Regions from separate parts of the Leucobacter sp. UCMA 4100 genome, predicted to be linked through region 2. Evidence: predicted binding sites of a transcription regulator. Region 2 holds the regulator's gene; the other holds the start of a gene.
What was found. The regulator LexA, encoded in region 2, represses DNA repair genes until DNA is damaged. The targets are predictions, from matches to a motif close to TCGAACANNTGTTCGA.
Positions count from the first base shown of each region.

Region 1 (7,883 bases), 390 kb from region 2:
ATGAATCGTTGATCGTGATAGCGAGCACCTCGGGTTTGAGTCGTTTGCCATCGCAGGCCGAGCACGGCACCTCGCGCAAAAACTCTGAGAGTCGATCGCGGCGTGAATCTGATTCGACTTCCTGGAACTGGCGTTCGACCCACGGGACAACGCCCTCAAACCCGGTCGTGTACTTCACCTCGCGCCCAAAGCGGTTGCGCCACTTCACGCCCACGTTGAAGTTATTCCCGTAGAGAACGGCCTCCTGCACTTCCTCGGGAAGCTTCTTCCACGGCGTTTTCAGTGAAAAGTCGAGCTCTTTCGCGAGCGCCACGAGCGTGCGCTCGAAGTAGTTGTACAGGGTTTTTCCCTGACTCGTCCACGGGATGAGAATGCCCTCGTTAATCGAGAGTTCCGGGTCGCCGAGCACGAGGTCGAGGTCGACCGACTGCGAGGTGCCAATACCGTGACAGGTCGAGCACGCACCGAAAGGCGCATTGAATGAAAAGGTTCGCGGCTCAATCTCGGTGAGAGTGACGGGGTGCTGGTTGGGGCACGAAATCTTCTCACTGAACGTTGCCCTGCGGTCGTCGGCCTTGGCGTCGCGATCAACGAAGTCAACCTCGACGATACCGCCGGCGAGGCGGAGGGCGGTTTCAAGCGAGTCAGTCAGACGCCCCAAACCATCAGGCTTCGCAACGAGTCGGTCGACGACGACGTGGATCGTGTGCTTCACCTGCTTCTTGAGCTTTGGTGGATCGGCGAGTTGCACCACCTCGCCATCGACAACCGCGCGTGAGAAGCCCTGTGAGTGAAGGTCTTGAAAGAGGTCGACGAACTCACCCTTCTTCTGCACGACCGCTGGCGCGAGCAGCTGGTAGCGCGTGCCCTCGGGAAGGGCCATGAGCTGGTCAGCAATTTGCTGTACGGTCTGCGCCTGAATCGTTGCACCGCACACGGCACAGTGCGGCGTGCCAATGCGCGCCCAGAGCAGTCGCATATAGTCGTAAATCTCGGTGATCGTGCCGACGGTAGAGCGCGGGTTGCGGTTCGTCGACTTCTGGTCGATGGAAACGGCTGGGCTGAGCCCCTCGATAAGGTCGACATCAGGTCGATCGACCTGCCCCAGAAACTGCCGAGCGTAGGCGCTCAGTGATTCAACGTAGCGTCGTTGCCCCTCAGCGAAGATCGTGTCGAACGCGAGGCTCGACTTACCCGAACCGGAAAGCCCTGTAAAGACGACCATCGAGTCGCGAGGGATCTCGATGTCAACATTGTCCAGGTTATTTTCGCGTGCCCCTTTCACACTGAGTGTTGCGTGGGCGGCCGATGAACGCAATGGGGTGGCTTCTTCTGTTTGCACCCCTCTATTGTAGGCCCTGAAGCTGAGAATATTCGAACCTATGTACGAATCGATTCGATTCACCACTTCCCTTGCCTCCGTCACTCTTTACGATTATTATTGACGTAAGGAAGCGTAAGGAGAAGCTCATGTCAGCCCAGGCACACGAAACAGCGCCGGTACGTGATCGCGTTCTCGCCCTGGTCACGAGCTTTGACCCAAGGCAGCTTGCAACCGCTGAAGAGCTCCTTGAGCGCCTCGCCGAGACCACATCGCCGAGCACACACAACCTTACGGTTGCTGAGGTCTCAGCCCTCGAACGGTTCGGCGTCACAACAACCATGGCCGAACAGCAGAGTCACCTAAACACGACAACGCAGTCCCTCCTTGCAGAACGTCGAGTCGACACCATCTCACTCAGCGCAACCGAAGTTGCTTCCCTGCTCCACGTGAGCACCGCACGGGTACGACAACGTGCCGCCGACCACACGCTCCTCGCGAGGCGCCACAGTGACGGCTGGCACTTCCCCGCTTTCCAATTTTTTGACGGCGACGAACTACCCGGCTGGAGCACGGTTGCCAAAGAGATTCCACCGGCCACCCCGCTCACCCTCGTAGAGCGCGCGCTCACTTGGCCTTCCTCCCTCCTCACCATCGATAGCGTCGAGCACTCGGTCGCCTCGTGGCTCCAAGCTGGAGGGAGCCACGAGACAGCGGCTCAGATCATGCAGGGCGAACTCAGCAGGGCCCTCTAACGACGATGAGTGAAGAGGCTCCGACTCCGAACCCGGCACAGTTCCCCGACCTTCCGAGCGATCACTCCTGGTGCAGCACGATTGCCGCAGGCACCATGTTTGCTCGGGTCTTTCACACCGCGGGTCCGTACCCCAGCGATTGGAACGCATACCGCTCATACGGGCCCGTCGACTCTCGCTTCGATCCGCACCCAAACCCACCGCAAGAGCACGCTGGGTACGGGGTCATGTACACGGTGCCAGAGCTCAGCGCCCAGCTGACAAGGCAAGGGAACACGGCGGGCGAGACGACCGAAGGTGATGCGGCGATGTCGACGCTTGCGACGTGTCTCATCGAGTGCTTTCAGCGCAAACGAGTCATCACGAGAGAACTCAACACCCCCGCGCTCGCATTTTTCAGTGTGACCCGAGAGCTCACGCTGCTGAACCTCAGCGACAGCGACTGGCTCACCGTTGCCGGTGGCAATGCGGCGGTCATGTCTGGCTCGCGTGAGCGATCCAGGGAGTGGTCACGCGCGATAGCCCGCCGCTACCCCGACATCGACGGGGTGCTCTCGGCTTCGTCGCTCATGCCACACACGAGAATCAGCGCCCTCTGGCAACGCAGTCAAGACGCCCTACCGGCGCACCCGGATGCGCTGCTCACGCTCGATCGGCCAGAACTCACCGGCATCATCGAGGCGACCGCGGCCCGCTACGGCTACTCGGTGCTCTAGCCTCCAAACGAACGGCCACCGCCGCCCACGCCTAAGCGTGGCCAGCCGAAGCCATTCCACGAAGCTCGCGCTTCAGCTCGCCGATCTCGTCACGCAGACGCGCGGCAAGCTCAAACTTCAGCTCTTCGGCGGCAGCCAGCATCTGATCAGTGAGTTCAACGATCAACTGCTCGAGTTCTGTGCCGCCAGAATCGGCACCCGAACGCTTCGCAGCCGCCCCCGAACCGGCACGCTTCTTACCCGCGGCCGACGACTCGACGAGTTCGGTAGTATCGGCAGCCTCACGGTTGAGCATCTCGGTAATGTCAGCGATCTTCTTGCGAAGCGGCTGCGGGTCGATACCGTGTTCGGTGTTGTAGGCCACCTGAATCTCACGACGACGTTGCGTCTCGTCAATGGCCTCCTGCATCGACCGAGTAATGCGGTCTGCATACATGTGCACCTCGCCCGACACGTTACGCGCGGCACGACCAATCGTCTGAATGAGTGAGGTCGACGAGCGCAAGAAGCCCTCTTTGTCGGCGTCGAGAATCGCGACAAGCGACACCTCGGGAAGGTCAAGGCCCTCACGCAGCAGGTTGATACCGACGAGCACGTCGTACACGCCGGCGCGAAGCTCGGTCAGCAGCTCAACGCGTCGCAGTGTGTCGACGTCAGAATGCAGGTAGCGCACCCGCACCCCAGATTCTTCGAGGAACGCCGTGAGCTGCTCGGCCATCTTCTTCGTGAGCGTCGTAACGAGCACGCGCTCATCTTTCTCGGCGCGAATCTTGATCTGCTCGAGCAGGTCATCAATTTGTCCCTGAGTTGGCTTGACGACAATCTCTGGGTCAACGAGGCCCGTGGGGCGAATGATCTGCTCAACCACACCGTCGGCGAGCTCCATCTCGTACTTGCCGGGGGTCGCCGAGAGGTAGACCGTCTGACCGACACGGTCTTTAAATTCGTTGAAGGTGAGCGGGCGGTTATCGAGCGCAGACGGCAGCCTGAAGCCGTGGTCGACGAGCGTACGCTTTCGCGACGAGTCGCCCTCGTACATCGCACCAATTTGCGGCACGGTGACGTGTGACTCATCGATCACGACGAGAAAGTCGTCAGGAAAGTAGTCAAGGAGGCAGTGCGGGGCCTCGCCCTGCTGACGTCCATCAATGTGCCTCGAGTAGTTCTCGATGCCAGAGCAAAAACCGATCTGCTCCATCATCTCGAGGTCAAACGTTGTGCGCATCTTGAGGCGCTGCTCTTCAACGAGCTTGTTCTGGGCGTGCAACTCGTTGAGCCGCACGTCAAGCTCGTCGGTAATGTCACCCATGGCCCGCTGCATGACATCGTGGCTTGCGACGTAGTGCGAGCCCGGAAAGACCGAAACCGTCTCGACCTCTTTGATCGTCTCGCCCGTGATCGGGTGCAGGTAGTAGAGCGCGTCAATCTCATCGCCGAAGAACTCGATGCGAATCGCGAGCTCCTCGTACATCGGGATGATCTCGACCGTGTCGCCGCGAACCCGAAAGTTACCGCGCACGAACTCGATGTCGTTGCGCTGATACTGCATGTCAACGAAGCGGCGCAGGATAGCGTCGCGATCAACCTGATCGCCCACCGCGAGTGGCACCATCGCCTCGTAGTACTCTTCAGGCTTACCCAGGCCGTAAATGCACGAGACCGTACTCACCACGACGACGTCGCGGCGGCTGAGCAGCGCGTTCGTCGTCGAGTGGCGCAGGCGCTCGACCTCGTCGTTAATCGACGAATCCTTTTCAATGAAGGTGTCGGTTTGCGGCACGTAGGCCTCTGGCTGGTAGTAGTCGTAGTACGAGACGAAGTACTCAACCGAGTTGTTCGGCAAGAGCTGCCGAAACTCGGTCGCAAGCTGTGCGGCGAGGGTCTTGTTGTGGGCGAGCACGAGCGTGGGCCGTTGCACCTCTTCAATGAGCCAGGCGGTCGTTGCCGACTTACCGGTACCCGTGGCGCCGAGGAGCACGATATCGGTCTCGCCCGCGTTGATGCGGGAGGCCAGCTCGGCGATGGCCTGAGGCTGGTCACCATTCGGCTCATACTCGCTAATAACCTCAAAGGGGCGCACGCTTCGGGTAGTTTCCATACCCTTAGCGTACGCCCCTAAGCTCAAGATAAGCTTCGAACGGGTGTTCGAATATTATGCAAACCAGAGTGCGAGCTCACGCTCTGCACTCAGCGTGCTGTCGCTACCGTGAACGAGGTTCTGCTGAACACTCGTTCCCCAGTCGCGACCGAGGTCGCCGCGGATCGTCCCGGGAGCAGCGCTCGTCGGCTCGGTCGAGCCAGCGAGTGAACGGAATCCTTCGATGACCCGCTCGCCGCTCGCGCGAATGGCAACGACGGGGCCCGACGACATGAACTCTACGAGCGGCTCATAGAAGGGCTTGCCCTCGTGCTCTTCGTAGTGGGCAGCGAGCAGCGCACGCGAGGCGTGCACCATGCGCAGGTCAGCGATTTCGTACCCCTTTGCCTCGACCCGGCGCAAGATTTCGCCGACGAGGTTACGCTTGACGCCATCTGGTTTGACGAGGATGAGTGTTTCTTCAACAGCCACAATAATTCCCTTTGGTTGTGATAAACGGTTACTTACAGTCTAGCTTCGCGCATGCGGTCAATTTGAGCGCCTTTCCACATGCAGTAGAGCCACAGGCCAGTGAAGATGAGGCCAACGAACAGAATCGGCACGAGAAAAAAGGCGCCAACGAAATAGAGGCCGTGCACGATCCACCCGAGAATGATGCCAACGTTGCCCATTCGCATCAGCCCGAGGGCAACGATGATGAGCAGGCAGGCGACGCCACCGATCACGAGCCCAACCCAGGCTGGGTCGAAGACGCCGAGCCCGAAGAGCGTGAGCCCGATAAGAAACACGACGAACAGCTCGAAGCCGAGCGCGATCGACGCGAGTGACTTTTGGGTCGAGGTTTTCTTCGTTCCGCTCGCGCGAAGCGCAAGGTTGTGGGCGCGCTGCTCGCTTGGTGAGAGTACGAGATCGTCGTCTTGCCCAGGATTGTGCGTCATACTTCAGCTCCCCAATCTGCCTGGCGGGCGAGCGAGATGGCCTCGCCCGCAAGAAATACTGAACCTGCGATGAGCACGCCGCGGCCGTCGGCCTCTTCGGCCCAGCCACGAGCCTCTTCAACGGCTTCTTCAAGCTCGTCGAAGAGCTGGAGGTTGACGTCTGGTCGAACCTCGAGGGCAAGCCTCGCGAGCTCTTCGGGGTCACGGGACCGTTCTGAGTGGATCCCTACCACGTACACGTTTGGCGTGAGCGGCAGCAGCGCCTCAAGAATGCCCCGCGCATCTTTGTCGGCGAACGTGCCGACGATGAGCATGAGATCTGAGAAGCTGAACGATTCGCTCATCGCGGTCGCAAGCGTCTTCGCGCCGTGCGGGTTGTGCGCCGCATCGACGAGCACGAGTGGCTGTACGCCAATCGGCTGCAGCCTTCCGGGCGAAGTGAGGCTGCCGAGGCCCTGCTCGAGCGCATCCTCTGGGAGGGGGCGCTCGGTCCCGAGAAACGCCTCGACGGCGGCAACCGCGAGCGTCACGTTTTCGGCCTGATGCGGCCCGTAGAGCGGAATAAACAGCCCCTCGTACTCGGTTCCAGCGATACCCGTGATCTCGACGATGCGCCCTCCCACGCCGCTCACGTCTGCGCGCAGCGAGAAATCCCGCTCGGCGACAAGCATGCGCGATCCGACCGCCTCGGCTCGAGCCTCGAGCTCAGCGAGCGCCGAGGGCTCCTGCGCCGCGGTCACGAGCGTCTTGCCCTCTTTCACGATGAAGGCCTTCGTGCGAGCGATCTCAGCAACGGTATCGCCGAGAATGTGCACATGGTCGAGGCCGATCGGCGTGATGACCGAGACCTCAGCGTCGGTAATGTTCGTCGCGTCCCACTCGCCACCAATGCCGATCTCGACAACGGCAACCTCGACGGGCGCGTCGGCGAAAGCGGTGTATGCGAGCGCGGCAAGCGCCTCGAAGTACGTAATCGGCAGCTCGCCCTTCGCAGCGAGTTCGGTATCGACGATCTCGAGGGCAGGCTGCATCTCTTCCCACGCGGCGACGAGTGCCGCCTCGCTGATCTGCTCACCCTCAAGCTGAATACGCTCGGTGAAATCAACGAGGTGCGGGCTCGTGAAGAGCCCCGTTTTCAGCCCGTAGGCCCTGAGCAGCGACTCGATGACCCTAGCCGTCGTCGTCTTCCCGTTCGTGCCGCCCACGTGTATGACCGGAAACAGGTTTTGCGGCTGGCCGAGCAGGTCGGTGAGCCTGCGAACCGGGTCAAGCCTGGGTCGCGGCTGCGCCTCGCCAGTTCGCGAGAGCAGCTCTGCGTACACCTCTGCGGTGCTCGATGCGCCCACTAGTCCTCCTTCGCGGCACGTGCCGCGGTTGCGTTGATCGTGATGATGAGGGGTTCCTTCGCCGCGCCGAGCGCACTCGCGCGTGAGGCAACCCCTGCGGCACTGGTTTCTGGGTCGTTCTCAAGAGCCGCGGCCTCGAGTGATTCGACGGCGAGCCGGGTTGAGAGGGTCTCGCTCGCGATGAGCTCGGCGTGGGCGGTAAGCGCGTCGGCGTTCTCGGGCGAGGCACCGAGCGTCAGCTCAATGCGGTCGCTCACGTCGAGGCCGGCGTTCTTGCGGGCCTCTTGCACGCCGCGAATCGCGTCACGAGCGACGCCCTCGGCCTCGAGTTCGGGGGTCGTCACGGTGCTGAGCAGCACGAAGCCGCCGCCCGCGATGAGACCGACTGCCTGTCCTTCGGTCGCGGCATCACTCACGGTGAGCGTGAGATCGTACTCGCCAGGTTCCAGCGCAAACCCGCCCGCCGTCACGACGCCGTTCTCTTCAGACCAGTCACCGGTCTTCGCGCCCTTGATGGCAAACTGCACGTCTTTGCCAAGCCTCGGGCCGGCCGCGCGGGCGTTCACCGAGAGTGAATGCACAATGCCGTGCTCGGCCGCGCTGTTCTCGTCCTGGGCCACGAGCGAGACGTGCTTCACGTTGAGCTCGTCGCGCAGAATCGCGCTAAACGGAGCGATCGCGTCTGGGCGGCTCGTGACGACCGTGAGGT
Region 1 covers NZ_JAFEUS010000002.1:2,787,100-2,794,982, reverse strand. The annotation lists gene uvrA (excinuclease ABC subunit UvrA) at 1-1,342, opposite strand, end outside; gene JSO19_RS12980 (hypothetical protein) at 1,471-2,076, shown strand; gene JSO19_RS12975 (hypothetical protein) at 2,082-2,792, shown strand; gene uvrB (excinuclease ABC subunit UvrB) at 2,824-4,890, opposite strand; gene ndk (nucleoside-diphosphate kinase) at 4,945-5,361, opposite strand; gene JSO19_RS12960 (DUF4233 domain-containing protein) at 5,394-5,828, opposite strand; gene JSO19_RS12955 (bifunctional folylpolyglutamate synthase/dihydrofolate synthase) at 5,825-7,174, opposite strand; gene ileS (isoleucine--tRNA ligase) at 7,174-7,883, opposite strand, start outside.
Region 1: a site for LexA is predicted at 1,375-1,390, ahead of uvrA (excinuclease ABC subunit UvrA). Genes of this name have one in related genera too.

Region 2 (7,883 bases):
GCTGCTGCTCGCGGCCTCGAAACTGAATCATGGCTTTCACCTTGTCGCCCTGCGAGAGAAAACCAACGGCACGCTTCAACTTTGTTTCGTAATCATGCGTGTCGATCTTCAGACGAAAGCGAACCTCTTTAAGTACGGTGTTTGCCTGGTTGCGGCGTGATTCTTTCGCCTTCTGGGCCTGTTCGTACTTGTACTTGCCGTAGTCCATGATCTTGGCAACGGGCGGCTTTGAGTTCGGGGCAACCTCGACGAGATCGAGATCGGCTTCCTGCGCAAGGCGCAGGGCAGTACCGATCGGCACCACGCCCACCTGGTCTCCCTTGGGGCCAACCAAGCGGACTTCTGGGACGCGGATACGGTCGTTGATGCGGGTTTCGCTGATCGCGGGCTCCTTAGATCTAGTTCCGGTGGCTCCTGCAAACGCAGGTGGAAAAAATGATCCGGAGCGGCCGCGCGCGTACGCCACCACACCCACACCCTTTATGCTGTCAGAATCTGACGGAGTGCGAACAACCCGGTACCCTATAAGAGGCGCGGGTGGGAGAATCTCCTCTTCCATCTCGGCAGGAACGCCGAGAGCCTCCACTACTTTAGCAGAAACCCGCCGAAGAACCAACCAAAGGAAGTTATGAGCGATCAGCAGGTTCCCGATTCCACGACGGTAGATCAGGATTCATACGAAGAGAGCGTGGCCGACGCCACACGCGACATTGCCGACGTTGCCGCCGTCGAGGTCATCACGACCGCTGCGGTTCACCTGCTGAGCGCCGCAGCGGTCAAGTGCGGCCTCGCAGACGACCCAGAGAACCAGACTGACCTTGCCGAAGCGCGCAAGCTCATCACCTCGCTCGCCGGGCTCATCACCGCGGCCGCCCCCGAGATCAGCGACTCGCACGCGCGCAGCCTGCGCGACGGCCTGCGCTCGGTTCAGCTGGCATTCCGCGAGGCCTCACCGATTCCCGACGCCGTTGGCCAGGGCCCCGGCGAGAAGTGGACCGGCCCGGTCTACTAACCCGTCTTGTCACTCACCGATGCTCCCGAGACCCGCCCCGAACAGATCAGGGCGGGTCTTCGTGATTCCCTCTCGGTCGGCCTCGGCATCTTCCCGCTCGGCATCGGCCTCGGTTTTCTCGTCATACAGTCGGCGTTGCCCTGGTGGGTGGCCCCCGCGCTCTCGATCGGCATCTTCGCCGGTTCGGTCGAGTTTCTCATGGTCGGCCTGCTCGCGGCAGGCGCTTCCCTCGCGACGATCGCGGTGACCGTTTTTGCCGTGAACTTTCGGCACGTCTTCTACGCCTTCTCCTTTCCCGTGCACCTCACGAAACCGGGCATCGGCCGCGCCTACTCGGTGTACGCCATGATTGACGAGGCGTACGCTACGGCGGTTATGGTGCCCGCCTCGCAGAATTCAGGCCCGCGACTACTCTCAATGCAGATCGCCTGCCACAGCTACTGGGTTGGCGGATCGCTGCTTGGCGTGTGGCTCGCGAGCGCCCTGCCCCAAACGCTCGAGGGCTTCGAATTTGCCCTCGTTGCGCTCTTCACCGTCATGACGCTCGACGCGTTTCGTGGCAAGCGCGAGCTCACCTCAACGCTGCTCGCGGGCGTCTCAGTCGCTTTTGCGCTCGTCGCAGCGCCAGGTAGCGCGATGATCGTTGCTCTCTCAGTCTTCTTTGTCCTGCTTACCGCACGCTATCTCCTGCTGCGTCGCGGCGGCCTGCCGAGGACGAGTGAAGACAACGAGTCGAACGATGGGAGTGACCAATGACGCAAACGATCTACTTCATCGTGGCAATCGCCATCGCAGGCGCCATCACAGTACTGCTGCGGGCTCTCCCCTTCGCGATTCTCTCGAAGCTTCGCAAGGCGACCTTCGTAAAAAAACTTGGGCAGTGGATGCCCGTGGGCATCATGCTCATTCTCGCCGCGGTCACCTTTTTCGGTGAGCTCACGGCCCGCCCGGCAACGTGGTGGATCACGGTCGCGAGTCTCGCGGTCACCATCGCCGTGCACTACCTGACGAAGCGCAAGACCATGTGGAGCGTGCTCGTTGGCACTGCGTGCTACGTGACGTTGCTCGCGTTCTTCGGCTAACGACGCGAGATACCCGCCACCGAGCGCCCGTGATCTGTGCCAAGCCCCAGGCTTAGGCGCTGTGCAGTTTCACACCGATCGCATCGACCGAGTGCGCGATGCGCTCGTCTGCGGCCCAGCGTTCTTGGAGCCTGCCGAGCAGTTCCTGCAGTGCCTGCTGGTCAAGACCTGGCTCGAGCACGAGCCCCACCGAGGTTTCTGGCCCTCGCAAACGGCCCGCGGGATCGCCTGGTGCGAGCACAACGTGACGAACGTGAGGCTCGTCGGTGACCGACGCGGCAAACGCCTCCTGCACCTCGGGGTCTGCCCACGAAGGCAGTACCGCTGTGCCGAGGGCGAAGGCTTCGAGCAGTGGCCGCCTGACGGCAAATTCGGTTGCTTCTTGGCCCGGGTCGATGATGACGAGGTCGGTTTCTTCTTGGGCTGCAGCAAGCGCGACCTGGGCACCGGGAACGGGAATGGGCCTGCTCTCAGCGTTCCACGCTTGCATCGCGGCAACCGAGGTGAACACCGGCATGGCGCCGCGTCCGTCGGGGGCTTTCACGGTCACGATCGAAAGCTCCTGCGATTTCTCGACGACCTTGCCCTCTGGCGTCAGGCCGAAATCGCCCGCCTCCGTAATGAGTGGAACGAGAAAACGTTCTCCCGAGCACACGGCGACAACGTTGGCGTGCGCCTCAGCCAATGTTGCCAAGAGGCTGGCCTGCTTTTCAGCGTCACCCTCTTCGGCAAGCTGTGCGACGCAGTCACGCACCGCGGCGATCGCGTTGCTCACTGCCCCCGGGGTTTCACCCGTGTCATCGGCAAACGCGGTGCCATGGTGGTCGAAGGTTCGCCCTTCCCAGGTGAACCCGGCCGAATCGTGTGCGCCGCCCGGAACGAGGCTCTCGGGAACACCGGTTGACCTCGGCATATCGCCCGTCGAGGGCAGCTTCTTGATCGCCATGCTATTGCTCTCTGTATGCCTTTCTCTCCGCGCTAGCGGCCTGCAACGGTGAGCGCTTCTTCGAGCGTGAACTGCCCGTCGTAGAGCGCCGTTCCAACGATCGCGCCCTCGAGGCCCGACCCCACAAGCCCTCGCAGGGCTTCGAGGTCGGCGAGTGTTGCGATGCCACCTGAGGCAACGACCGGCTTCTCGGTGCGTTTGCAGATCTCGGCCAGCAGCTCGACGTTGGGGCCCTGCAGCGTACCGTCTTGCGTCACGTCGGTCACGACGTATCGAGGGCAGTTCACCGCTTCAAGGCGATCGAGTACCTGCCAGATATTGCCGCCTTCTTTGGTCCAGCCACGGCCTGCGAGCGTTTCGCCGCGCACGTCGAGACTCACGGCGATCTTGTCGCCGTACTCGGCAATAATCTCGGCGGTCCACTCGGGGTTTTCAAGGGCTGCCGTGCCAATGTTCACGCGCGTTGGGCCAATTTCAAGGATGGTCTCGAGGCTCTTCGTGTCACGAATGCCGCCCGAGAGTTCAACCTTCACCTCACCGGTTCGGTCGATGACCTCGCGAATGAGTTCGGTGTTCGACCCGCGCCCGAAGGCACGATCAAGGTCAACGATGTGCACCCACTCTGCCCCACGCTTCACCCACTCGGTTACCGCATCGAGCGGGCTCCCGTAGTCGGTCTCGGTTCCTGCGACACCCTGGTGCAGCATGACGGCTTTGCCGTTCACAATGTCGATGGCCGGAAGAAGTTCGAGCTTTGCCTGTGTCACAGTGTTCCTTCGTGCTGAGGTTATTGGCTTAGAGCTTGCCCTTGGTTGAGGGAATACCCTCAACGAGCGGGTCGAGTGACTTTGCCACGCGGAAGGCGCGTGCGAATGCTTTGAACTCGGCCTCTGCAATGTGGTGCGGATCGCGCCCTGCGACGAGGGTGATGTGAGCCGTGAGGCGCGCGTTCAGCACGAGTGCCTCGAAGAAGTGTCGCACCATTGAGCCGGTGTAGTGGCCGCCGATGAGGTGAAATTCGAACCCCTCTGGCTCGCCCGTGTGCACGAGGTATGGTCGGCCTGAGATGTCGACGGCAGCCTGTGCGAGCGATTCGTCGAGCGGCACGAGTGCGTCGCCGTAGCGAGAAATGCCGGCCTTATCGCCGAGCGCTTCGAGAATGGCCTGACCGAGCAGAATGCCCGTGTCTTCGACTGTGTGGTGAATGTCGATGTGCACGTCGCCGTTCGCTTTCACTGTGAGGTCGGTGAGCGAGTGCTTCGCAAATGCGGTGAGCATGTGATCAAAGAAGGGAACGCCCGTCTCGATCTCGGAGCGGCCAGTGCCGTCGAGGTTTACGGTGATAGAAATCTGTGATTCGCTCGTTTCGCGCGTGAGCGTTGCGACGCGTGGGGTTGCACTCATAGCTGTCATTCTACAGAGTGCCTGCCTCAGAGTGTTGGCCTCAGGGTTTCTCACACACCTCGCTGTGGAACCAGAGCACTCCCAGAAGGAAGCAGGGGCCCATTCCTCCCCATACCCCTTCGCGCTACTCGGTGTAGTTCAGGGGTACCGCGATCTCCTGGCCAACAACGATGTCAGAGCCTTCAAGCTGGTTGAGGCGCTTCAAGTCATAGACAACGTCTCGGGTGTCAACTCCCGGCGCAATGCGCTGTGCGAGCGACCAGAGCGAGTCGCCGGGCTCAGCAACAATGTACTCGAAAGCGACGGGGTCGGTGTTTTCAATCGAGGCCTGAGCGCTCGAGGGAAAGAACAGTGCGCCAAGGGCGATACCGGCAACGACAACGCTGGCAGCCAGCGTCGAGAAGACGAGCCGCCCGCGGCGGGTAAGACGAAGGGTCGTGCGCTGCGCAATAGCCTGCGTCTCGATGTGCGATGCAGTCGCGTACACCGTAGCGTTCATGATTATCTCCTTCCGTTCGAAACCATCGGGATTCGAACACCTGTTTCGAACATACATTCTATTTTTGACTTTTGCAAGACTTCACTGGAGCTGTATTCGAATATTTTTTGCTAAACACTCGAACACATGTTTGCGGCACTGCGCGAAACCAACTACGGTGAGCTACTAAGAGACACCCAACACCACACCACCGACATTGCTGATCGAGGAGAGGCCCATGGCGACCGATGCACAGCGCGACCCCAAGAAAGTGCTGACAGAAAAACAGCTCGCCATTCTCGAGTTCATCTCGCGGGAGGTTGAAACGCAGGGGTATCCGCCAAGCATGCGCGAGATCGGTGATGCGGTTGGGCTCGCCTCACTCTCGAGCGTCACGCATCAGCTCGGCCGGCTCGAACTCGCAGGTTTTATTCGCCGCGATCCGAAGCGACCACGTGCGCTCGAGGTCCTGACCGAACTCGCGAGTGTGCACGACTCGATCCACAACCACGATGAGCAGCAGCCAGCCGAAACCGCGTTCGTTCCCCTCGTCGGGCAAATCGCTGCTGGCATTCCCATTACTGCAGAGCAGCACGTCGATGACCTCGTGCCCCTGCCCCGGCACCTCGTCGGTGACGGCAACCTTTTCATGCTCAAGGTTGTCGGCGATTCCATGATCGACGCCGCCATTTGTGACGGCGACCTCGTTGTTGTGCGTGAGCAGAACAACGCGCAAAACGGCGACATCGTGGCGGCAATGCTCGACGGCGAGGCGACCGTGAAGGTCTTTCGCCAACGTGACGGGCACACGTGGCTGCTCCCGCGCAACAGTGCGTTTGAGCCCATTCTCGGCGACTTTGCCGAGGTACTCGGCAAGGTTGTGGCTGTCTTCCGCTCTCTCTAGAGACCTCTCAAGCAGAAACGCCCCGTGGCACGAAACGTGTGCCACGGGGCGTTTTCATTGGTGCGGCTTAAGGGCCAGCACCGAGACGAGGGAGCTATGCGCCCCTACGAGACAGGAAACCGGAATGTCGCGGCAACCGTCGCCCCATCGGGCATCTCGGCAGCACGTACGGCATACACGCGCGCGTTCACCACGAGTGCGCGCCGCAAGATCTCGTCGACCACACCGTAGTTCTGAGCATCGTCGGCTTCTGAATAGGTCACCGTGCCGTCATCAGCCAGGGTTCCCGCAATGCGCTGGTCAAAGTCGACGAGCAGCGTATCGATGGCGTGCATACTCGCACCGAGAGCAACTGTCTCGAGGTCTCTCGACCCCATAAGCTGCCCTTCTCGCGCCTTGAAGTGGTCGACGACCTCTGCAATCTCGGCCGCATAGAGCGAGTCGAGCACTGGCCGCGCTTTCTCTGCGAGCGCGTCGGCCGAGACCCCCTCGACATTGCCGTGGATCATTTCAGGCGCAAGGTATTCGTAGGCGTTTGCGCGCTTATAGGCGTTTGCGAGGGTGTCTGCCGAGGCAAGAATAAGCGGCAGTTTCGTGGCACGCACGACAGGATAGACCGTCTTATTGATCGCTGCGGCAAACTGCTGCACCCGCACCGCGTCGTCGTGCTCGCCACGATCGAACTTCTGACGCTCAGGCACGTCGCGATTCAAGAACGACTCCATGTCGGTCGGCATGTCTGGTACTTCTTGCACCTCGCCGGGCTCATCGGCCGTCACGCGGATGAGACGCACCGAGTTCTGGGCCATCGCGAGCACGAAGGCCGACTGTGGAAAGGTGATCGTGCGCATGAGCGGCTTGATGTAAAACCGATCAGCCACGTCTACGGTCGCGGTAAAGCGGTTCGGTAGGCGGTAGCTCTGAACATCTTCGGGTGTGATGAAAATCGCAAGCGACTGCGCCTGGTATTTCCAGAACGGTGCGTCGCTCATGAACCCTTCGAGCACGTTCTCGAGATGTTCAATGGTCGTAGCCGGGGCGCCAGCCTCTTTCAGCTGGGTTGCGGCATCACGGACCTGGTTTTTCAGGGTAATTCGGGCTTTTTCTGCGTCTTCAGGCAGGGGCCCAGATGGCGTGTAAATCGAAACCGAGTGAGGCGTTCGAGCCGAGGCCAGGGCCTCGATATCTTGGCGTCTCGGAATATCCTTGTGCGGCATACAGTCTCCTTCACGCTTACCCGTGCGCCGAAGCAAAGACCCTCCCCGCTTTCGTAGCGCGCCGGGACCTTAAGCCTAGCCGCGACCGCCGCAGTACACTAGAGGTGCATGCTCACAGCGTAACGAGGCCCGAAATCAGGTTTCACTGGTACGCCCCGCATGCACAGCGAACCCATGGAGAAAAGATGTCTGACTCGATGAACCCTCACACGCAACCAGGTCAGGGGCCAGAGAGCGAAGGCCCAGCGGCCGGGAACGACCCGGCATCGCAGGGCGTTCCCCCGACCGACGCTGAGCAGCCAGTCGCCCCGAAGAAGAAACGGGCCTCTGGCCTCATCTTCGCCATCATCGTTTTGGCTCTCCTCGGCCTCATTGCCGCGATTACCAACCTCGGGGCCAAGACCGCTCAGGCACCAGAGGGCGACGCGCAGGCGCCTGCAGAGTCAAGCGAGACCGCGCAGGAAGACGCGCCGAGCACCAACGAAGAACCCGAAGCACACGCCGAGCAAGACACCGACGGTAGCGGGCAGCATGGCCAGGGCGACGATACTCCAGGAACGACCACCGATGACAGCACCGTCGTGGCAACGTTCACCCAGGAAACGGCGAGAAACGCCTGCGTCGCCGAGGGCGACCGTCTCTTCCCTGGGCTCAGCCCCGACTGGCAGAGCCATAAGGCCGTCGAGAAGCGCGAAGGCAACGCCTGGTTCTTCAAGGCCCCAGCCTCGAGCGATGCCATGGGTAACGGCTGGTTCAAGTGCAAGGTTGGTGGCACACCGGCAGCACCAGAGTTCTACCTGACCCGCCTCGACTAACGAGACGGGCCACCCGCCCTACCAG
Region 2 covers NZ_JAFEUS010000002.1:2,392,209-2,400,091, reverse strand. The annotation lists gene infC (translation initiation factor IF-3) at 1-382, opposite strand, end outside; gene JSO19_RS11135 (DUF1844 domain-containing protein) at 629-1,012, shown strand; gene JSO19_RS11130 (AzlC family ABC transporter permease) at 1,019-1,768, shown strand; gene JSO19_RS11125 (branched-chain amino acid transporter permease) at 1,765-2,094, shown strand; gene JSO19_RS11120 (SseB family protein) at 2,147-3,040, opposite strand; gene priA (bifunctional 1-(5-phosphoribosyl)-5-((5-phosphoribosylamino)methylideneamino)imidazole-4-carboxamide isomerase/phosphoribosylanthranilate isomerase PriA) at 3,073-3,807, opposite strand; gene hisB (imidazoleglycerol-phosphate dehydratase HisB) at 3,836-4,444, opposite strand; gene JSO19_RS11105 (LysM peptidoglycan-binding domain-containing protein) at 4,569-4,943, opposite strand; gene lexA (transcriptional repressor LexA) at 5,143-5,826, shown strand; gene JSO19_RS11095 (baeRF11 domain-containing protein) at 5,931-7,043, opposite strand; gene JSO19_RS11090 (hypothetical protein) at 7,229-7,858, shown strand.